3 regions of the Nonomuraea sp. NPDC050786 genome follow, and region 3 is predicted to be linked to each of the others. Evidence: riboswitches for the same ligand, from Rfam matches in the RefSeq annotation. Region 3 holds a riboswitch; each other region holds the start of a gene.
What was found. A riboswitch is a leader RNA that binds a small molecule or an ion and turns the genes downstream of it on or off. The one in region 3 is predicted to bind cyclic di-AMP.
Positions count from the first base shown of each region.

Region 1: it holds a riboswitch for cyclic di-AMP, as region 3 does, so the genes downstream of both, AB0H84_RS43115 (GH25 family lysozyme) here and AB0H84_RS37155 (NlpC/P60 family protein) in region 3, are expected to answer to the same signal.
Region 2: it holds a riboswitch for cyclic di-AMP, as region 3 does, so the genes downstream of both, AB0H84_RS42715 (hypothetical protein) here and AB0H84_RS37155 (NlpC/P60 family protein) in region 3, are expected to answer to the same signal.

Region 1 is NZ_JBFAHJ010000034.1:74,962-82,311, forward strand. It holds gene AB0H84_RS43105 (hypothetical protein) at 1-2,810, shown strand, start outside; gene AB0H84_RS43110 (hypothetical protein) at 3,053-3,553, shown strand; cyclic di-AMP (ydaO/yuaA leader) riboswitch at 3,790-3,933, shown strand; gene AB0H84_RS43115 (GH25 family lysozyme) at 3,946-4,722, shown strand; gene AB0H84_RS43120 (VOC family protein) at 4,753-5,169, opposite strand; gene AB0H84_RS43125 (TetR/AcrR family transcriptional regulator) at 5,249-5,866, shown strand; tRNA gene AB0H84_RS43130 (tRNA-Leu) at 5,900-5,976, opposite strand; tRNA gene AB0H84_RS43135 (tRNA-Pro) at 6,110-6,185, opposite strand; gene AB0H84_RS43140 (mechanosensitive ion channel domain-containing protein) at 6,364-7,350, opposite strand, start outside.
Region 2 is NZ_JBFAHJ010000033.1:115,244-122,593, reverse strand. It holds gene tig (trigger factor) at 18-1,412, opposite strand; gene AB0H84_RS42730 (helix-turn-helix transcriptional regulator) at 1,612-2,478, opposite strand; gene AB0H84_RS42725 (ATP-binding protein) at 2,713-3,189, shown strand; gene AB0H84_RS42720 (DinB family protein) at 3,234-3,734, opposite strand; gene AB0H84_RS42715 (hypothetical protein) at 3,771-4,718, opposite strand; cyclic di-AMP (ydaO/yuaA leader) riboswitch at 4,743-4,883, opposite strand; gene galT (galactose-1-phosphate uridylyltransferase) at 4,948-6,027, opposite strand; gene AB0H84_RS42705 (DeoR/GlpR family DNA-binding transcription regulator) at 6,024-6,803, opposite strand; gene AB0H84_RS42700 (uridine kinase) at 7,047-7,350, opposite strand, start outside.
Region 3 is NZ_JBFAHJ010000026.1:96,883-104,232, forward strand. It holds gene AB0H84_RS37150 (LuxR C-terminal-related transcriptional regulator) at 591-803, shown strand; gene AB0H84_RS37155 (NlpC/P60 family protein) at 818-1,798, opposite strand; cyclic di-AMP (ydaO/yuaA leader) riboswitch at 1,804-1,954, opposite strand; gene AB0H84_RS37160 (amino-acid N-acetyltransferase) at 2,230-2,799, shown strand; gene AB0H84_RS37165 (RDD family protein) at 2,885-4,342, shown strand; gene AB0H84_RS37170 (RDD family protein) at 4,452-4,940, shown strand; gene AB0H84_RS37175 (Lsr2 family protein) at 5,458-5,790, shown strand; gene AB0H84_RS37180 (ATP-dependent Clp protease ATP-binding subunit) at 6,881-7,350, shown strand, end outside.

The DNA of each region.
Region 1 (7,350 bases), on a different contig from region 3:
TCCTCAGCGACGCGAGAGGTGAGCCCGGCGCGCTGCCGCTGATCTCCCACGCCCTGCTGGAGACGTGGAAGCGCCGCAAAGGCGGCACGTTGACGCTCGCGGGGTACCGGGAAGCCGGAGGCATCCAGGGCGCCATCGCGCAGACCGCCGAGCAGATCTACGACGCGCTCGACCCCGGGGAGCGAGGTCTGGCCAGGAACGCGTTCCTCCGCCTGACGGCGCTGGGGCAGGGAACCGAGGACACGCGCAGGCGCGTCCCGCCGGCGGAGTTGCTGGCAGGGCCGGACGGGGCGGCGATGGAGGCCGTACTGTCCCGGCTGACGGCGGCGCGGCTGCTCACCGTCGACGAGGACAGCGTCCAGGTAGCTCACGAGGCGGTGATCCGTTCCTGGCCGAGGCTGCGGGGCTGGCTCGCCGAGGACCGGGAACTCGTCCGGCTCCAGCGGCGGCTCACCGACGCCGCCACCGAGTGGGAGCAGCACGGGCGCGAGGACGAGCTGCTGTACCGGGGAACGCGGCTGGCGGCCTGGGAGGAGCGCGCGCTCGACCGGCTCAACGACCTGGAGCACGCGTTCCTGGCGGCCAGCAGGGTACGCGCGCGCCGGGAGCGGGCGGCGGCGGGCCGTCGTGTGCGCGCGGCTCTGATCAGCCTGGTGGTGGTGGCGGCCGTGGTCGGAGTGCTGGCCGTGATGGCGCTGGTGAACGCGAACCGGGCGGAGAAGGAGCGAGATCTCGCGTACTCCCGCCAGTTGGCGGCGTACGCGCGTGGCCAGCTCCAGCTGGACCCGCAGCTCGGGCTGCTGCTGGCCCGGCGGGCATACGCGGTGAGCCCGACGGAGGAGGCCACGGCGGTGCTCCGGCAGGCCATCGTCGACTCGCGGATCCGGCTCATCGTTCCCATCGCCGCGGGCAAGGTCTGCGGCGTCGCCTTCAGCCTGGACGGGCGGCATCTGGCCGCCGCCAGCGGGGACGGCACCCTACGGGTCTGGCAGGTGTCCGCACAAGGGCTGCCCACCGGCGACCCGGTGGTGCTGCACGGCCATGCCGGTGAGGCGTGGAACCCCGTGTTCAGCCCGGACGGACGCTACCTGGCGACTGGCGGCATCGACGGAACGGTCAGCGTGTCCGACTGGGCCGGCGGTGGCGATCCGCTGGTGCTGCGCGGCCACCGCGGCCCGGTGTGGGGCGTCTCGTTCGACCCCGACGGGCGACGTCTGGCGAGTGCCGGGGACGACGGCACGGTGCGGATCTGGACAGCACCGGACGGCGGCAGGTGGACCGGCGGTTCGCCGGCAGGAGGCGGTGCTCCCAAGGCTGCTCCCAAGGCGGCTCCCAAGGTGCTGCGCGGCCACGACGGGCGGGCTCTGCAGGTCGCGTTCAGCCCGGACGGGCGGAGACTGGCCAGCAGCGGCGGCGACGGCACCGTCCGGATCTGGGACCCGGCCGGTAAGGCGAGAACGGTCGTGCTGCGCGGCCACGAGAATTCCGTGGAAGGACTGCAGTACAGCCCGGACGGGCGGAACCTGGTCAGCGGCAGTACCGACGGCACGGTGCGGGTGTGGGACGTGACCGGACATGATGCACCCGTAGTGCTGCGCGGGCACGATGGCACGGTGGAGGGCACGGCGGTCAGCCGCGACGGCCGGAGGATCGCCAGCGTGGGCAACGACGGCACGGTCCGCATCTGGAACATGTCCAGCAACATCGACCCGCTCGTGCTGCGCGGCCATCGTGGGACGACGTGGAACGCGTCGTTCAGCCCGGACGGGCGTACGCTGGCGAGCGCGAGCGATGACGGGACGATGCGGCTGTGGGACGTGGCGTACACCGGTGACGCGACGATCCTGCGCGGTCATACCGGGGGGACCGTGTACGACGCCGCGTTCAGCCCGGACGGGCGACGCGTCGCCAGCGCCGGTATCGACGGCACGATCCGCGTCCAGAGCATCGACGGCAGCGGTGACGCGCTGGTGCTGCGCGGCCACAAGGCGGACGTCCTCGGGGTCGCCTTCAGCCCGGACGGACGGCGACTGGCGAGCACGGGTGCTGACAGCACGGTACGGATCTGGCACGCCGACGGGACCGGCCAGGCCGTCCTGCTGCGCGGCCACCGTGGAAACGTGTGGAACGCCGCCTTCAGCCCGGACGGCACGCGGGTGGTCAGCGGCGGTGACGACGGCACCGTACGGGTCTGGCACACCGACGGGACCGGGGCGCCGGTCGTCATGGACAGCCCGCAGAGGCAGGTCCGGTATGTCGGGTTCAGCCCCGACGGGCAGCGAGTGGCGAGCGCGGGCGTGGACGGCACGATCCTGATCCAGAACGCCGACGGGACCGGCCACCCTGTCATGCTCCGCGGCCACCAGGGCCTGGCGTGGTGCCTCGCCTTCAGCTCGGACGGGCGGCGGCTGGTCAGCGGGGGCAACGACGGCACGATCCGCATCTGGAACACCGACGGGACCGGAGACCCGATCGTCCTGCGCGGCCATCAGGGCGTGGTGTGGAGCGTCGGCTTCAGCCCGGACGGGCGGCAGGTCATCAGCAGTGGCAATGACAACACCGTGCGGATCTGGATGCCGGCCGAGGGGCGCGAGCCAGTGGTCTTCAGCGGCTCCGGCACCGCGGTCAATTCCGTGAAGTTCAGCCCGGACGGGTGGCGGCTGCTCTCGACCTACGACGACGCCACGGTACGGATCTGGCACTGCGAGGTATGCGGCCCCATGCACCAGGTCCAGGCACTCGCCGCCAGGCGCACCATCCGCGAACTGACCCCCGAAGAACGCAGGAACTACCTCGAACCATCCCCTTGATCTCGGCTGTTCGGCGAGGACGATGCGATTGCGACGGTACGCGATCGGCGTGGTGGACGCGTCCCGAGACTCAGGCGCGGAGTTCGGCGCTGCTGCTGCACGCTTCGTCGATTCCTGGTACGTCGTCCGTCGCGCAACTGGAGGAGCACTTGAGGCCTTGACCGTGGAGGCGACGGCCGAGCAGCTGGGCGGCTGCGACGTCCCGTTGACCGCCGGCCGACCGGCGTGGCAGCTTGCGGATCATGAGATTACAGGTCGCCCGTGCCGCCGCCGTCGGAGCGCTGCTCACCCTGACGGCATGTACGCCGGCAGACGGTGGCCGGACCGGGCTTATGCTCGGCGCGGGCGGCCATTTGACGGTGGCGGTGGCCTGGTGCGACCAGGCGCCGGATTCGGTGGTCGTCTACCAGCACTCTGGTGGCGAGTTGCTCGATCAGGCCACGATCAGCGGTCCGGCCCTGCACGGTGAGAAGATCGGGTTCATCGACCTGGATGAGCTGCCCAAGGGCTGGTCCGTGACGGAGGGCGATCTCGACCTGCGCGAGGACCGGTTCTACGAGATCAGGGCGCACAAGACCGGAGTGCAGCTCAGCTACGGCGGGGTCACGCTCAGAGCCGGCCATGAGAAGGGCCTGCACCGGGACGGGATCGTGATCCAGCACTACGACGACGGCTCCGAGTACGGCTACGACGTCAAGCTCACTCAGGACGACCTGAGAAATGCGGCCAAGGAGGCGTGCTGAGGGCCGGCCTCGGCGGGGGCACGTCCAGGCGACCGATTTTTTACCAAGTCCCGCATCCCTTACCGGCACGGCACTTCAGCGCCTTTCAGCCACCGGCACCAGCAAATCGGATTTGCCCTACTTGCACTATCTATGGGCATATGTCTATCTTTTGCCTAATCGCGACATGGATGTGACGAGCTTTCACCACATCGTTGCCGCTTGGTTGACCGGACCGTGCGCTGCTCTTCGCGGGCAGTGTCCGGCCGCCGAATCCGCGCCTCGCGGAGCCGGGGACCCACCTTCTCGGGGTGAATCGGACGCCAGCCCAGCCTGCGCCCGTAGGGCACTTCCAAGCCCGAACTCGTCAGCTAACCCGGTAGGCGGCATGGAAGCAAGGAGTCAATGCCGTCATGCCCGAGCCTCGGCTTGCCGCAATCGCCCACACCCTCAAGAACCGCCTCGATCCCCTCACCCAGCGCCTCAGCTTCGCCGTCGCGGGCGCGATCCTCGCCGGAACCACCGCCATCGCCGGCATTGCCGCCGTGACGCTCGCATCGCCCGCCGGCCAGGTCCCGACGCACGAAGCCCAACCTGAGAGCGCGTCTCTCACTTACGGCCTGGACATCTCGAACTACGAGCCCCTGTACGACTGGAACGCCAGCGCGGCCCAGTTCGGCATCATCAAGGCCACGGAAGGCACGAGCTTCCGCGACGCCTCCTTCGCCAGGCACTGGCTCCAGCTGGGCAAGAAGGGCATCGTGCGCGGCGCCTACCACTACGGCCACCCCCGCAACGACCCCGTCGCGGAGGCCGAGCACTTCCTGTCCGTGGTGAACGCGCAGCCCGCCGAGCCCGGCGACCTGCTGGTCCTCGACCTGGAGACCACCGACGGCAAGTCCGTCGCCGAGGTGAACGCCTGGGCCAAGACGTGGCTGTCGTACGTCAAGGCCAGGACGGGAACCACCCCGATGTTCTACAGCGGCTGGAACTTCGCCAACACCTACGGCAAGGGCCTGGCCGAATATCCGCTGTGGGTCGCCCACTACAGCAAGGCCAAGGGAGCGGTCACCCCGCCCGCCGACTGGAAGTCCTGGACCATCCACCAGTACACCGAGTCCCCCATCGACCAGAACGTCTCCGCGCTCACCGCCGACCAGCTACGCGGCCTGGGCCGCCACGCCGCCTGAGCAGCGCGGCGGTCGGCTTGACGCCTGGGTTCACCCGCTGACGTACTGGTCGGCGTAGGCTTCAGAGGGTGCGATGGGCGTGATGACGTCTATCAGGACGCCGTTGGGATCGGCCACGATGAAGTGCCGCTGGCCGAAGTCCTCGCTGCGCAGTTCGAGCTCAGGTCGCAGCCCCTCACCGGCGACGAGCCGGTCCCACTCGGCGTCGACGTCCTCCACCTCGAAGTTGAGCAGCAGCCCCTGCACCGGCGCGCGATATCCCTCGGGCAGCGTCGGGTGGGTGTGGTCGAGCAGCGCCAGTTCGTACGCCACCGGCCCCGGCCGCCGCAGGCTCACGTACCAGTCCGCCTCGAAGGTCGTCTCGAAGCCGAACAGCCGGGTGTAGAAGTCGTGGGACTCGGCCAACCGCGAGGTGCCGATGACCGGATAGAAGCTGGTCAGGATCACGAAAACCCCTTTCACATACCGCTGGTATGCGAAGGTACAGTATTGACGTACCACCGGTATGTCAACGTGGAGGCAACTCATGACCGACGGGGCCAGGGCCCGCCAGCGCGAGCAGACCAGGCGCGCCCTGCTGCGCGCGGGCCGGCGGCTGTTCGCGACCCGTGGCTACGCCGCGGTCGGCCTGGCAGAGATCGTGCACGCCGCCGGCGTCACCAAGGGCGCGCTCTACCACCACTTCGAGAGCAAGGCCGAGCTGTTCCGCGCCGTCCTCGAACACGTACAGCAGGAGGTCGCTCAGCAGGTGGCCGCGACCGCCGACGCCGAGGACGATCCCTGGGAGCAACTGACGGCGGGCTGCCGGGCCTTTCTCACGGCGAGCACCGACCCGGACGTCCAGCAGATCATGCTCATCGACGGCCCCGCCGTGCTGGGGTGGAGCGACTGGCGCGCCCTGGATGAGGCCGCCTCGGCCCGCCACCTGGCCGAAGCACTCGCCACTCTCATCGAGAAGGGAATCATCACGCCGCAGCCGGTCGAACCGCTCACCCACCTGCTGTCCGGCGCCATGAACGAGGCGGCACTGTGGCTGGCCAGGTCAACCGGCCCCGGCGACCTGGAGGACACCTGGATCGCCCTCTCACAGATGCTCCAGGCCCTACGCCTCAATTCGAACGGCGCCACCTGCCGGGCTTCGTAGCGCCTGCGCAGCGGATTCGTTCGTATGCCGAAGTGCCCCCCCGGGGACTCGAACCCCGACCAACCACGGGTCTGAGCCGTGGGCCTCTACCGAAATTGGGCTAGAGGGGCTGCTCCACGAGAGCGGCTGGACCCCGGGCTTGGCTGGCGTGGGCCGGCCCGGGGCGTGGGCTGGGTCCGGCCGGGGGGCGCCAATCCCGTCGGCCAGGCCGTGGCCCGCGGCCCTTTCCTTTCAGGACCGCTGTCCGAGTGGCAGGATTCGAACCTGCGGTGCTCCTGCTCCCAAGGCAGGCGGGCTGACCGAACTGCCCCACACTCGGTCGTCAACGAAAAAGCCGCCCCGGTGGTCCGAGACGGCTCTCCGAATAATTCGAGGGTTTATCCGGAAAGCCTTCGCGGCAGCTCGGGGAGGATCAGGTGGAAGCTCACTTCGCCGCCTTTCTTCGTGCTGCTGGACAATGTCCACGGTAAAGACTTGATCGGCCCCGCGCCACATATTTAATGGCTCAGGCGGGATTCCGGGGTGTCCACGCGGAAGCGGGGCAGGGAGTCCGGGTAGTTGTCCCTGACGTAGTTGACCAGGAACTCGCGTACGTCGCACTTGAGGTCCCATGCGGACGGCGAGTCCGCGGCGCTCATCAGGGCGCGCAGCTCCACCAGGCCGTTCGTGAGCACGTCGGTGACCTGGAGCGTCCAGTCCTTCTGGTCCCACAGCGGGTTGCCCTGCAGGAACTCGTAGAGCGCGTCCCGCAGTTTCGGCACCGGCACCGACCAGTCCACGCGCAGCAGGACGACGGCGAGGACCCGGCTGCCGTGCCGGGTCCAGTTCTCGAACGGGTTCTGCGTGAAGTAGGACACCGGCAGGACCAGGCGGCGCTCGTCCCACAGGCGCAGGACGACGTACGTGAGCGTCAGCTCCTCGATCCGGCCCCATTCGTCCTCCACCACGACCACGTCGTCGAGCCGGAGGGCGTCGCTGAAGGCGAGCTGGAGGCCGGCCAGGGCGTTGCCGATGGTGGGCTGGGCGGCGATGCCGACGATGGCGCCGGCGATACCCGCCGAGGCCAGGATGCCCGCTCCGAGCGCGCGTACCTGGGGGAACGAGAAGAGCATGGCGCCGATGGCGACCACGATGATGACCGCGGCGGCGATGCGGCGGACCAGCGCGATCTGCGTCCTGATCCGCCGCGCCCTGCGGTTGCGCTCCCCCTCGACCAGCACCAGCCGTTCGAGTACGACGTCCGTCAGCGCGTACGAGACCTGCACGATCAGCCAGGTGACCGCGCCGATCGTCACCAGGCCGAGCGCCCGCTGCACCGTCGCCTCCAGGCCCCGCTCCCCCACGGCGGAGCCGAACATCCCCGGCTCGAAGACGAGGTTGAAGGCGACCACGGCCGCCACCGCGAACGCGGGCCACGTGCAGTGCTCCACCAGGTGCCGGGCGAGCGCCCATTTGCGCCCGGCCTTGTTCAGCACCCTCCGCAT
Region 2 (7,350 bases), on a different contig from region 3:
GCCGGCGGCGGCGGAGGCTACGCCTCCTGCTTGTCCTCGTCGGCCGCGGAGTCGTCGGACGCGGGCTCCTCCTCCACGACCTCCTCACCGTTGAGCTCGGTGTAGATGGCCTTGAGGTCCACCTCGTTGCCGTCGCTGTCCACGACCTTGGCGGCGTCGCCCAGGACGGCCTTGGCCTTGTCGCGGACGATCTCCACCATGGCCAGCGTCAGCTGGTCGTTGTCGGCCAGGTGCTTGGCCAGCTCGTTGGGCTGCACGCCCATCTCCATGGCGCGGCGCACCACGAAGTTGGTCAGCTCCTGCTCGGAGACGCCCAGCTCCTCGGCCTTGACGATCTTGTCGAGCACGAAGCCGACCTTGAGCGCACGCGCGGAGTTCTTCTCGAACTCGTCGAAGCGCTCCTCCTCCGTCGTCTGGTAGAGGCGGAAGAAGGCGTCGCGGCTCAGGCCGCTCTCGGCGATCTGGTGGTCGAGGTTGTGCTTGCGGGCGTCGACCTCGGCCTTGAGCGCGCTCTCCGGCAGCGGGATGTCGATCTGCTCGAGCAGCGTGTCGAGGGCCTTCTCGCGGGACTGGACGACCTGGTCGATCAGCTTGTTGCGGCGGGCCTGCTCGCGGATGCTGGCCTTGAGCTCGTCGAGCGTGTCGAACTCGCTGGCGAGCTGGGCGAACTCGTCGTCCAGCTCGGGCAGGACCTTCTCCTTGACCGACTTGACGGTGATGATCACGTCGGCTTCCTCGCCGGCGTTCTCGCCGCCGACCAGCTCGGTCTTGAAGCTCTTCTCCTCGCCCGCGGACATGCCCTCGAGCGCGGCGTCGAGGCCCTGGAGCACGGAGCCGGCGCCGACCTCGTAGGAGACCTCGCTGGCCTGCTGCTCCTCGATGTTGTTGCCGTCGATCTCGGCGCGGAGGTCCATGACGACGAAGTCGCCGTTGGCGGCCGCGCGCTCGACGCCGGTCAGCGTCGCGAAGCGCTGGCGCAGCGCGTCGAGCTGCTTGTCGACGTCCTCGTCGGAGACCTCGGCGGAGTCGACCGTGATCTCGAGGCCCTGGTAGTCGGGCACCTCGAAGTTGGGCCGGATGTCGACCTCGGCGGTGAACTCGATCTGCTCACCGTCGTCGATCTTCGTGACCTCGATGTCGGGCTGGGCGACCGGGAACACGTCGACCTCGTCGACGGCCTTGCCGTACAGCTTGGGCACCGCGTCGTTGAGGGTCTCCTCCAGCACCACCGCCCGGCCGAAGCGCTGCTCGATGATGCGGGCCGGAACCTTGCCAGGCCGGAACCCGGGGACGCGCACCTGCTGCGCGACCTTCTTGTACGCCGCATCCATGCTGGGGCGCAGCTCGTCGAACGGCACCTCGACAGTGAGCTTGACCCGGGTCGGGCTTAGCTCCTCGACAGCGGTCTTCACGGAATGGTCTCCTTGATCAAGCTACGAGTGATCGCGGGCGCGTCCATCGGTACGGCTCACGCGCCGCGCCCACATGAGCGGTGTTGGGCATGCTCCGCCGCGGCGGGATCCAACGCCGAAGGCCAGTCTAGGGCAGATGCATACCCAACAACGACGCCCTCACCGCTACAAGTCGTCCACGATCATGCGTGGCCTGCCGTCAGAACTCGTCCGCGATGGTCCGCAACAGCCCGACCGTCTCGTCCGGGGTGGTGCTCACGGCGCAGAGCCGCTCCATCACCTCGGTGTATCGGTCCACGTCCTCACGCTTGTCGAGGTAGAGCGCGCTGGCCAGCTGCTCGACATAGACGACGTCGGGCAGGTCGGGGTCCGGGAAGCGCAGGATGCTGAACGCGCCGCCCTCCGCGCTGTGCCCGCCGAAGCTGAACGGCATGATCTGGATCGTGATCTTGGGCTGGCGCATCAGCTCGATGAGGTGTTCGATCTGGGCCCGCATCACCTCGACGCCGCCTATGGGTCGCCGTAGCGCGGCCTCGTCGATGACGGCCCAGAAGACGGGCCCGTCCGGCCTCTCGAACATCCGCTGGCGCTCCAGCCGGAGATCCACCCTCCTGGAGATCTCCTCGGCCCCGATGCCCGCCGATCCGGCGGTCACGACGGCCCTTGCGTACTCCTTGGTCTGCAAGAGTCCCGGCACGAACTGGACCTCGTAGGTCCTGATCCGGGCGGCGGCCTCTTCAAGGCCGACGTACGCCTGGAACCACGTGGGCAGGACATCGTTGAACCGGTGCCACCAGCCCGGCTCGTTGGCGGTGGCGACCAGGTCGAGTACGGCGGCGCGGGCCTCCTTGTCGACGACCCCGTACAGGGTCAGCAGGTCCGCCACGTCGCGTTCTTTGAACCCCACTCGGCCCAGCTCCATGCGGCTGATCTTGGATTCCGAGCCCCGGATGAGGTGGCCGGCCTCCTCACGAGTGACGTTCTTTGCTTCCCTGAGCTTGCGCAGCTGGGAGCCCAGGAGGATGCGCAGCGCCGTCGGTCCGGAACCCGGCTGGTTCTGCGTCACTTTGCCTCCTATCAAGGTCCGCACACACAGTGACACCACATTGCCGGGTATGACAAGGTCTCAACCTCGTGTCCGGATTAGGAGACCAACGCCCCAAAACGCCGCTTGCTGCTGCACAATGCAACTGCACGTGCATTTGGGTCTTGCAGCTGCAGCGATCGTGACCCATGATGGCTTAGTGCATATTGGGCCAAACATGCACTAACTCGGGCTGAACGGGGAGGTATCGGCGGCATGGTGGAGGACCCTCTGGCCACTGCCGATGCTCTGCAGATCACTCGAGAGGTGGGCTTCGACTGCCTGCTCATGGGCGGGAAGCCGGACACCACCGCGTGCCCGCTGCCCTTTCAGGCCGACTCCGTGAAGACGGCCAGGGACGTGACCCGCTCGACCCTGCGGAAGTGGGGGCTGCACGAGCTCGGCGACGACGCGGCGCTGGTGGTGTCGGAGCTGGTCACCAACGCGGTCCGCTACGCGATGTACGCGGCGGGACGGCGTGAGATCGAGCTGCTGCTGATGCGCGTACAGCCGCACGTGCTGCTGGCCGTGGCGGACCCGAGCGACGAGGTGCCGCGCCCCAAGGAGCCGGACTTCATCTCGGAGAACGGGCGCGGCCTCTACATCGTCGAGACGTACAGCCAGTGCTGGGGCTGGGACCCCCTCGCCCGCGGCGGCAAGGCCGTCTGGGCCCTGTTCCGCACCGAACCCTGATTCAGTTGTCACGGCGGAGCCGGGATCGCTCCGCCGTCGGGCCGTCATTCTCCGATCGCCCCGTCGATGAGCTCGCGTAGCAGGTCGGCATGGCCGTTGTGCCGGGCGTACTCCTCGATCACGTGGACGAGGATCCAGCGGTGCGTGCAGTCCTGGCCGTTGCGGTCGCCGACGGCGTCCAGCGGCTTGGCGGCCGAGATGGCGCGCGCGTGCCCGATCTCCTCCTCCCAGGTCGCGAAGGCCTCCTTGACCGAGGCGGTGTCCACGTCGTTGAAGTCGGCGTCGTTGTCGCGGTCCTTGTCCCAGAGCTTGGGGAGGTCCTCGCCGTTCAGCACGCGGCGGAACCAGACGCGCTCGACGTGCGCCAGGTGCCTCACCAGCCCGAGCAGGGACAGCGTCGAGGGCGGGGCGGAGCGCAGGCGCAGTTGCTCGTCCGACAGGCCGGCGCACTTGAAGGCCAGGGTGGCCCGGTGCCACTCGAGCCAGTTGTTCAGCACGGTGCGCTCGTCGCCGGTGAGCGGCGGGGGTATCCGGGAGTCGTTCATGGGGTTTGACCCTATCTGGAGGCGGCCGGAGCGCGTTCAGTTCATGGAGATGTGCACGTGGTCGTAGTGGTTCTCGGTGATGCTGCCGCGGTCCGCCATGGCCCGCCAGCCCGAGCCCATGTTGATGCGCTGCTTCCAGATCACGTACTTGACCCCGAGCTTGCCCTGGTTCGCGAGCGCCCACGCCGCGATGCGGTCGCCCAGGGCGTTGTTGGCGGCCGAGGGCGTCGTGCCGCCGGTGCTCATCATGAAGTCGCAGGCCCGTCCCAGCGGGTGCTCGCCGCTGGAGCCCGAGCGGAAGCAGCCCACCTCGTACGGCAGCTTGAAGTTCTTCGCCACCTCCGCCTTCATCAGCCGCGTACGGGCCGTGATGTTGTCCGAGCCCGTGGGCAGCTCCGGCGCCCAGCTGCCGTTCGCGTTGCGGCCCGGACCGAACGGCACCAGGTCCTTGAGCTTCTTCTGGATGTCGTCGATGACGTCCTGGGCCTCGTCCCGCTGCGCGGACACCTCCTTCGCGTCCGCGCCGATCTGGACGGCGAGCGCGGCGGCCTGGTCGGAGGCGCTCTTCTTGTCGTCACGGGCCTTGGCCACTCCCTGCACGACGGCCTGCTGCTCGGCCGTGAGCTGCTCCAGCAGGGCCGCGCCGCCGCCGTTGGCCGAGAGCAGGACGGCGGGCACCGAGGGGTCGTGGTTCTGGTAGCGCATGCTGGCGATGTCGGCGACCCGCTGCTCGGCCGCGGCCAGCGTCTGCTCCGCGACGGCCAGGCGCTCCTTGGCGGCCTTGGCGGCCTGCTGCGCCTTGGCGAGCTCTACGCGCTTGAGGTTGTACTTCTCGATGAGCTTGTCGACCTTGCTGTTGAGCTGCTTGAGCTGGGCGCGGAGCTGCGCCTCCGACGGCTTGGGGGCCGCCGACGCCGCGGTCGCCGGGAGGAGGGCGACGGCGGCGGCGGTGATGAGGCCGATGGCCAGAGTCACGGGGGACACGCGGGACACAGCCGCCACGTGGAATGATCCTCTCCCTCTGCCGGCCGGGTTAGCTGACGGGTTCGGGCGCGGAGGTGCCCTACCGACACGTGGTCGGACTCACCCCAGAACTAGGTGGGTCCCCGGCTCCCGGGCGACACGCCCGGGATTAGGCGCGCAACGGTGGTGACAACCGGTGCAAAAGGGATGCTAGTGGTAGATCACGAGTAATGCGACCCTAACTAGCAATCTAATAGTGATCTACTTGTGATCGAAGCATACGCGCGGCCTCCTCCGGCAGCACGTCGTTCACGAAAGCTCCCATGGCCGACTCCGACCCGGCCAGGAACTTGAGCTTCCCCGGCGCCCGCCTGATGCTGAACAGCTCCAGGTGCAGGTAAGCGAGATCGCGGTCCCGCCGCACGGGCGCCTGGTGCCAGGCCGAGATGTACGGCATCACGACGCCGAACAGGCCGTCGAAGGCCCGCAGCACCGAGGTGTAGAGCGGCGCGAACGCCGAGCGCTCCTCCTCCGACAGCGCGGCCAGATCGGGCACCTGCCGGTGCGGGTAGATGTGCACCTCGTACGGCCAGCGCGCGGCGGCGGGCACGAACGCCGTCCACAACTCGTTGGCGGCCACCACCCGCGTCCCCTCGGCCCGTTCGGCGGCCAGCACGTCGGCGAACAGGTTGCCCTTCGTGTAGCGCCTGGCGGCGTCGAGCTGGAGCTTGGTCCTGGGGGTGACGTACGGGTAGGCGTAGATCTGGCCGTGCGGGTGGGCGAGCGTGATGCCGATCTCCTCGCCCCGGTTCTCGAAGCAGAACACCTGCTCCACGCCCTCGATCCCGGACAGCTCGGCCGTGCGGTCGGCCCACGCCTCCATGACCAGCCCGACCTGGTCGTCGGAGAGCTTGGAGAAGGAGGACGAGTGCTCAGAGGTGAAGCAGACCACCTCGCACCTCCCCGCCCCCGGACGGACCTCACTCAAACCGCCCACATCCTGATAGGTACCGAAATTTCCGGAGAAGGAGGGGAAGCGGTTCTCGAACACCACCACGTCGTAGTCGTACGCCGGGATCTCCGACGACCGCGTGTCCGACGACGGGCAGAGCGGGCACTCGCTCGCCGAGCCCGTCGGCTGGAACGTCCGCGTCTGCCGGTGCCCCGCCATCGCGATCCACTCCTCGGTCAGCGGGTCGTAGCGCAGCTCCGAGGCCACCGGCCGGGGGTCGAGCGTCCGCCGGTCGAGCGCGCTCCTGTCGGCGTCGTCACGCCGGTCGAAGTAGATCAGCTCCCGGCCGTCGGCCAGATGGGTGATGGTGCGTTTCAAGGCGAGCCCTCCGCGATGATCAGTTCTCCGGCCCGTTCGGCCAGCTCCGTGCGTGCGTCCTCGGGCAGCCCCGCGTCGCTGATGACCACGTCGGCCTCGCCCAGCTCGGCGATCGTGCTGATGCCGACGGTGTTCCACTTGGTGTGGTCGGCGGGGACGACCAGCCTGCCGGCGGCCGCCACCAGCTCCCTGTCGGTCTCCGACTCCAGCAGGTTCGGCGTGGTGAACCCGGCCCGTGCGCTCATCCCGTGCACGCCGAGGAAGAGCGTGTCCACGTGCAGGCGGCGGATCGCCGCCACGGCCACCGGGCCCACCAGGGCGTCGGACGGCGTACGTACGCCGCCGGTCAGCACGACCGTACGGTCCGAGCGCGGGTTGCGGTGGAAGACGTCGGCGACGGGGATCGAGTTGGTGATCACCGTCAGCTCGGGGACGCCGATCAGGTGGCGGGCCAGCGCCCACGTGGTGGTGCCCGCCGAGAGCGCGACGGCCGTGCCCGGCCTGACGAGGCCGGCCGCGCGCCGCGCGATGGCCTCCTTCTCCTCCTGCTGGCGGGCCGACTTGGCGGTGAAGCCCGGCTCCTCGGTCGAGCCGGGGCCGAGTGCCGTGGCACCGCCGTGCACCTTCTCCAGCAGCCCGCGCTCGGCCAGCACCTCGAGGTCGCGGCGGATCGTCATGTCGGAGACGCCGAGCTCGCGGACGAGGTCCGCCACCCGGACGCCGCCGTTGCTGCGCACGCGTTCGAGGATCGTCTGCTGACGCTGTTGTGCGAGCACGCCCGTTCCTTCCAACAGATTCCACCAAATTATGACACGGAATTGTTCGGGAATGTGAGTTCGCGTGGTGCGCTTGCGCAGGTCATCGCGGCGAGAGAGGCTCTGGGTTCCAGCCGATCGTCGGAGGCGAGCTATGGCCAGGCGCGCACGCAAGGGCAAGGCACGCAAGAAGAAGAAGGCCAACCACGGCAAGCGCCCCACGGCGCGTTGACCGGGTGGCCGCCTCGCGGCGGCCACCCGTGATCAGCTCTCGTTGACCAGAAGTGCCGGCCTGTTCGGGTGATCGGCCCTGACCACGACGTCGGCGGCCTGCTGAGGTCGCGTCTCCCGCTCGTACCGCTCGTACGCGGGCAGCCGCCACAGCTCGTCCTCGGCCGTCCCGCGCCCCAGCGCCCCCGCCGACAGCCACACGTGCACGGTCAGCTCGAACGCCAGCCCCCGCCCCAGCAGCAGCGTCCCGTCCACGATCACCACCCCTCCCGGGGGCAGCTCCTGGTACGGCGCCCGGTACGCCCGATCGACGCGGCTGTCCCAGAGCCGCGGCAGC
Region 3 (7,350 bases):
CCGGTGACGGTACCGTTCCAGTCGCGCGAGCACCCATGATCGCCATGATGGGCACCGGGCACGCGCACCCCGGAAAGAGGCCCCTCGGCGTGGGCTGTGATGCGAGAAAACCCGCGCCGGCCGATCGGTGAGCCGCGAGCCCATCGGTTCGTGCGTCTCCGAATGATCCGGTGCGCCGATCCGGCCGGCCATTCCGACGGCCTGACCTGGATCTCCCTATAAGAAGTGAATCGCCGAACAAAGCGAGCGATTGGTGGTTTGCCGGGGAGGCGGAAGATCGCATATCGGGCGCTCGGCCGGCAATGCCCGGCTTATGGATCACGCCGAAACTCCGCGCCGAACGGATCAAAATCGGTAACGTCCGAAGCACTCATTGATGGCGCCCGGGAGAGCCCCAGAGATCACTGTCGGCCGCCGGGAGTCCTGACATATCGCGAGTGCGTCATATATAAGGGGTCATGTCAATACCGCCCGTCAAGTGCGGCGATTGTCATGCTTGACGACCTTTCCGCGATGCGTTTACCGTCTGCGAGGAGCGGCTTTGGCCCATCTGTGAGGTCCGAGTTCTGCTGTTGGGGGGAGGGCTCCCGATGGATGTGCTCACTGAAGACGTTGAGCTGACCCATGCTGATTTGGCGCTGCTGGCGGAGCTGGCCAAGGGAGTCACGGTCGATCGGGTAGGGCGGCGTCTGGATATCAGCGGACGCACGGTACGCCGGAGATTACGGGGCATCTGCGACCGCATCGGCGTGGCCACGGGGATCGAGGCCGTGGCCTGGGCCGCGCGCCGCCAGCTGATCTAGCGCCGGAGGAGGGCTCAGTCGGCGATGCGCACCGCGCCGGCGAAGGGCCGCCTGGCGATCGACGCGATCCGTACGACATCACCCGTCTGGGGGGCGTGCACCATCATGCCCCCACCGATGTAGATGCCCACGTGGTGCAGGTCGCCGTAGAAGAACACCAGGTCGCCGGGGCGCAGCTCCGAGCGCGAGATGTGCCTGCCCGCGGTCCACTGGTCGCCTGTGTAGTGCGGCAGCGAGATGCCCACCCGCTGGTACGCGGCCATGACGAGCCCGGAGCAGTCGTACGAGCTCGGGCCCTCGGCGCCCCAGACGTACGGCTTGAGCTGCTGCGTGAGCGCCCACCGCGCGGCCTCCGCCGCCTTGCCGGCGCCCGCGATGGGCAGGTTGACGCGCACGGCGCGCGTGCCGGGCTGTCCCGCCTCGCCGAGTGCCCGCTTGAACAGGCTGCTCTCGACCTTGGCCACCAGTTTGGTGATCTTGTCGCGCTTCGTGTCGAGGTCGTCCACGATCTTCTGGACCTCGGCGATGCGCTCCTTGGCGCCCGCCTGGGCGCGGGCGGCCGTCTCCATGGCCTTGGAGAGCTGGTTGATCTCCTCGCCCTGCTCCTGCTCCAGCGCGTACGAGGTCGCGGCGCGGTTGAGGAACTCCTCGGGATCCTCGGAGGTCGCGAACTGCAGGGTCTTGGTGAAGCCGCCCGTGATGTAGGCGTTCTGGGCGAGCAGGACGGCCTTGGCGCGCTTGGCGGCCAGATCCGACTGGCTGGTCGCCAACGTCTTCTGCGCGGCCTCGGAGGTCTTCTTGGCCGTCTTGAGCTTCTCCCGCTGGCCGTTGTACTGCTCGGTCAGCGTCTCGATCTCGGTGTGCAGCTTCTCGGCCTGGGAGGCGAGCTCCTTCAGCGAGGGCTTGGGGTCCGCGGACGCCGAACCGACAGGAACGGCGAACAGCAGTGCGGCGACTGTGAGACTCACCACACCGACGTGGCGCGGGCGCTTCACCTACCAGCTCCTCTCATGGAACGCCTACCGGGTTAGCTGACGGGTTCGGGCCGGAGCAGCCCTACCGAGAGACTCGGACTCACCCCTGTGATGGCGTCGCAGGTCGCCACCGGTGGATCCCCGGCTCCCCTTGCGGGAATTGAGCGTGCCTCCCGCGCGACACACGGGGGACATTGTCGCTGGACATTAATGCACTCCGGGTTCCTGCTCAACCAGAACTGCCAAGTCTGTAGAGGTTTCACAACCGAAGAGTCACAAGGGGATCTCGTGATCACCTGGGCAGAAGAGACCTTATGCCCTCTATGTCCGTGCTGCTGCACAAACCCCGAGCGGGCCGAGCTCCGTGCTCGTCCGGCCACGAGATGTAACAGGATGGGCCGAGACGTGGGAGTTAGGTCCGAGCCGTAATGAGATCTGTACTCTGGAGAACCATGGAGCAGGTGGCCGAGCTGACAGCGCCCGAGACCGCGGTGGTGGTCCGGCGCGCCCGTACGCCCGACGTGCGCGCGGTCAGGCGCCTCGTGGACGCCTACGCGGGCGCGGGGCGGCGGCTCCTGGAGAAGGCCACGGTGACCCTGTACGAGGACGTACAGGAGTTCTGGGTGGCCGAGCGGGGCGGGCAGGTCGTCGGCTGTGGCGCGCTCCACGTGCTCTGGGAGGACCTCGCAGAGGTCCGCACGGTGGCCGTGGACCCCGAGTGCCGGGGAATGGGCGTCGGCTACCGGATCGTCTCCGCATTGATCCAGCAGGCCAAAGATCTTGGCCTGCGACGTGTATTTTGTCTCACTTTCGAGGTCGACTTCTTCGCGAGGCTCGGATTCCGCCCGATCCAGGGCACACCGGTCTCACCCGAGGTCTACGCCGAACTGCTGGCCTCGTACGACGAGGGTGTGGCGGAGTTCCTCGACCTGGAACACGTCAAGCCCAACACCCTGGGCAACACCCGCATGCTGCTCCATCTGGCCTCGGGTGACGTGGATCTTGACCAGATGGAAAGGTGATTGTTGATACCTATGTCGATACGTTGGGCAGCACAGGCATGTGTCCTGACACGTGCCACATGCGCACTCGAAGCGAGGTGACACGGTGAGCACCGGACAGCCGCCGTATCCGCAGGACGACTCCGGCGACAACCCCGCCGGCACTCCGGAATACGGACAACAGAACGCGGGTCGCCACCCAGGCGAGCCCGACCCCGACGTGACTGTGGTCGGCTACCGGGCGGACGATGCCTACGGTCAGCAGCCCCAGTACGGCCAGCAGGGCTACGGCCAGCAAGGCTACGGCCAGCAGCCCCAGCACGGCCAGCAACAGCAGTACGGCCAGCAGCAGCAGTACGGGCAGCAGCAGCAGTACGGGCAGCAGCAGCAGTACGGGCAGCAGGGTTACGGCCAGCAGCCCCAGTACGGCCAGCAGCCGCAGTCCCAGCCCGGCTACGGCCAGCAGCCGCCTTCGGGCCAGCAGTACGGCCAGCAGGGTTACGGCCAGGAGCAGCAGTCGGGCCAGCAGGGCTACGGCCAGCAGCCTCAGTACGGCCAGCAGCAGCAGTCCCAGCCCGGCTACGGCCAGCAGGGCTACGGCCAGCAGGCCCAGTCGCAGCCCGGCTACGGCCAGCAGCCTCCCTCGGGCCAGCAGTACGGCCAGCAGGGTTACGGGCAGCAGCCCCAGTCGGACTACGGGCAGCAGCAGTACGGTCAGCAGCCCCAGTCCCAGCCGGACTACGGGCAGCAGCAGTATGGCCAGCAGCCGCAGTCCCAGCCGGATTACGGGCAGCAGCAGTATGGCCAGCAGCCCCAGTACGGCCAGCAGCAGCCGTCGCAGCCTGACTACGGCCAGCAGGGCTACGGCCAGCAGGCTCAGTACGGGCAGCAGCCGCAGTCCCAGCAGGGCTACTCCCAGCCCGGCTACGGCCAGCAGTACGGCGACCAGCAGTACGGGCAGCCCGGCTACGGCCAGCCCCAGCAGTACGGCCAGCCCGGCTACGGACAGGCCTACGGCCAGCCGGGACCCGTGGGCGTGCAGCCGCCCGGCGCGCCGGCCCCGCTGGCGGAGTGGTGGCAGCGTCTGGTGGCGCGGATCATCGACTTTGTCATCCTCTTCGTCGTGAACTTCGTCATCGGCCTGATCCTGGTGGCGGCGTTGGCGGTCAGCTACTCCTCGCTCGACGGCAGCACCAGCGGTCTCCTCCCGGGGACGGTCGTGAGCATCATCACGGCGCTCATCGTGACCGCGCTGTGGATCGCCTATGACTTCTTCCTGCTGAAGATGAACGGCCAGACCGTCGGCAAGATGGTCATGGGCATCAAGGTCGTCCCCGTCGGCCAGGGCATGCCTCCGAAGGGCCTGCCGACCGACCTGGCGCTCAAGCGTGCCGCGGTGACGTGGGGCGGATGGGTGTTCACCGCCCTCCCGCTGGCCTTCATATCCTCGTTGCTCGGCTACATCGCCGTGGGGCTCAACGGCGCCTCGCAGCTCTGGGACAAGCCGCTGCAGCAGTCGTTCGCCGACAAGGTGGCGAAGACCGTGGTGGTGAAGATCAAGTAGTTCACGCACCAGGTAAAAGCAGGGGCCGGCTTCGTGCCGGCCCCTGTTTTATGTGTGGTGGGCGTACCAAAATGGGGGCCTGGGCCGCTGATGACGCGAGGTGGGGGTTATGGCCGGGTCGCCGTCGTGGGCGGACACGCTGCCCGCGGAATGGTGGGAACGGCTCGCCGCCCGGGCGATTGAAGCGCTCGTCTTCGGGGTGTTCTATTACATTCTGTTCATCGCGCTATGGGGCATCTTCCGAACTGTCGGGATGCTGGAGGTGTTCGACGGCCGGCTGCCGGGTGTGTTCGCGTGGCTGGCCGCGGGACTGGGTTATGCGGCCTACGACTGGCAGGCGCATTCCAGGCGCGGCAGGACGTTCGGCAAGGCGATCATGAAGATTCGCCTGGCGCCGGGCGACGTTCCGTCGGGGGCGCTGCTCAAACGGTCCCTGGTCTATCCGGGGCCTGTCATGCTGATGGGCATTCCCGTGGTCAATCTGCTCGCCGGAATGCTCCTGTTCTGCGTGGGCTTGCTGATCCTGATCGACAAGCCCCTGGAGCGAGGGCCGCACGACAGGCTGGCCGGAACGCGCGTCGTAAAAGATCTTCGTTGAGCCATCCGCACCAGGCAGGATGCCAATTCTGAAGATTTTCCCTTGATCCGGTAAGGACTCTGGAGAGACTGGCATTAGGCTATGGGGCGTCCGGGTTGCCGGATGTTGGCGTCCCACGACCCGTACGGCATCTCTGCGCCGCTATGGTCGTGTCTGGGTGGTAGTCGCCTTGTGCGGCACGAGGAGCACCGGCGCTCCTCCTGGTCGCGCTCCCATCCGCATAATGCGCCCCCGAAACCCTGCGAGCCGTGGAGGCGAGGACGAATGGAAGCCCTTACAGACGTATTGTCAGCGCTCATCCCCCCGGTGGTGGTGGGCGGCGCCTTCATCTTTGGCGTAGTGAAGTTGGTCCGATCCGAGGCCCTCGGAGGCCGCCGAAACCGTGAGGATCCGGCCGAGGGGCCAGAACTGAGCGGCCAGTCAGCGGAATCCCCGCAGCGCTGAATTGTCTCCGCGCCTTTCCGGGTATATGTTTGGGCAGGCGAATGAAACAATGCTCCGCGAAAGGATTGCGTAGATGGCCAAGCAGATCCAGGAGATTCTCATCGATGACCTCGATGGGGGCGAGGCCAATGAGACGGTCAGCTTCGCTATTGACGGCTCGTCCTATGAGATTGACCTCAGCGACCTTAACGCGAAGAAGCTGAGGGACGCGCTCACGCCTTTCGTGCAGCACGCGCGCAGGGCAGGCGCCGTCTCCGCGCGTCGCCGCGGTCGCGGCGGCAGCAGGGCGATGAGCCGCGAGAAGAGCTCCGAGATCCGGCAGTGGGCCAAGGCTCACGGCCTGCCGGTCAGCGAGCGCGGCCGGATCGCCTCCACGGTCGTCGAGAAGTACGAGGCGGCTCACTGAGCGAGCCGACTATCGACCATGCGCTTATGCCGTTCGCCTAGGACCCCGGCGGCCGCCATAAGCGCATGATCGTATCTGGGGCCGGTTCTCGAATGCCGGGCGCCCGGATAACGATCTTCCCCTTGCGCATATGCGGGCGTTTTGGTCGGGCGCTCCGGTCCATGCCCGGCACCGTTTCACCGGCCGGCGCCCGCATATGTGGTTACGCCCCGTGCTGCGCCCGGAAAGCCGGTGGGGCGGTCATACCCCATTCAACGTACGTTCGCGTCCGTACGTCACGAGTGAGCGCCACGCTCATGGAACGCGCCATCCCCGTAAATCACGGCCACCTATAGCCGAAGGCGATCTCCGGCGCCCTCCGCCCCTATAGCGGTGATCTCTCCGAAGGTAAACCCGCCGCCGCTACCGTAAGTAAACCCGCCACCGGCCGGATGGACGCCGCCGGGCAATACCGGCGGTCCGCAGGCTCCCCGGTGCCGGGTAAAAACCGCTAACCCGAGCAGGGCTCGCACAAAGCTCGTTCCCCGGCATGTTCGCACAATGCCCGGCCATCTCGAGTGCAGAGAAGTGACGCGAAAGCGGCCTCCCGGGGCGGAAGTGGTCTCATGATGCGAGATGAACGCGGTAACCGGCCTGACCAGATGGCAGGATTCCCTTGGCGTTGCGGCCCGTGCCGCGTTGTGCTCACGGCGTAGCGCGACCGTTTGGACGGGCGGCCCTCCCGTACATAGGATGATTACGCAACGATACGGACGCGGCATCTGTGATGTGCGGGCGAAGGGGCGGTCCCCAACGCCTACTCTGCCCCGGCGCGTCCGATGGCCGATCCGTGTGGATCCGCGTGCGTCGTGAGGGGCATTTTTCTGGCGCTTCGGTGAAGCGTCTTAAACATCGTTCGCTTGCGGCGTATCGGGAACACGTCACCCCCGAACAGTAGTTGGATGGAGGGTGAACGCCCTGCTCTCGGGGAACGTCTCTGCTATAGAGCGTGTCAGTGGCAGTGGGCACGGTTCGCCGAGCCAGGGCTAGCATGCGGGATGACGGGACCGGATTTACCGGCCTGACTGACCGCTCTGTGAGGAGCGACGAGATGTTCGAGAGGTTCACCGACCGAGCGAGGCGTGTTGTCGTCTTGGCCCAAGAAGAGGCCAGGATGCTCAACCACAACTACATCGGCACTGAGCACATTCTTCTTGGCTTGATCCACGAAGGTGAGGGCGTGGCCGCCAAGGCTCTGGAGAGCCTCGGCATCAGCCTTGAGGGTGTGCGCCAGCAGGTCGAGGAGATCATCGGCCAGGGCCAGTCGGCTCCGTCGGGGCACATTCCGTTCACCCCGCGGGCCAAGAAGGTCCTCGAGCTGTCGCTCCGTGAGGCTTTGCAGCTGGGCCACAACTACATCGGCACCGAGCACATCCTGCTCGGGCTCATCCGCGAGGGTGAGGGTGTGGCCGCCCAGGTGCTGGTCAAGCTTGGAGCTGATCTCAACCGTGTCAGGCAGCAGGTCATCCAGTTGCTCCACGGTTACCAGGGCAAGGAGCCGGCCGCGGCGGGCGGTCCGCA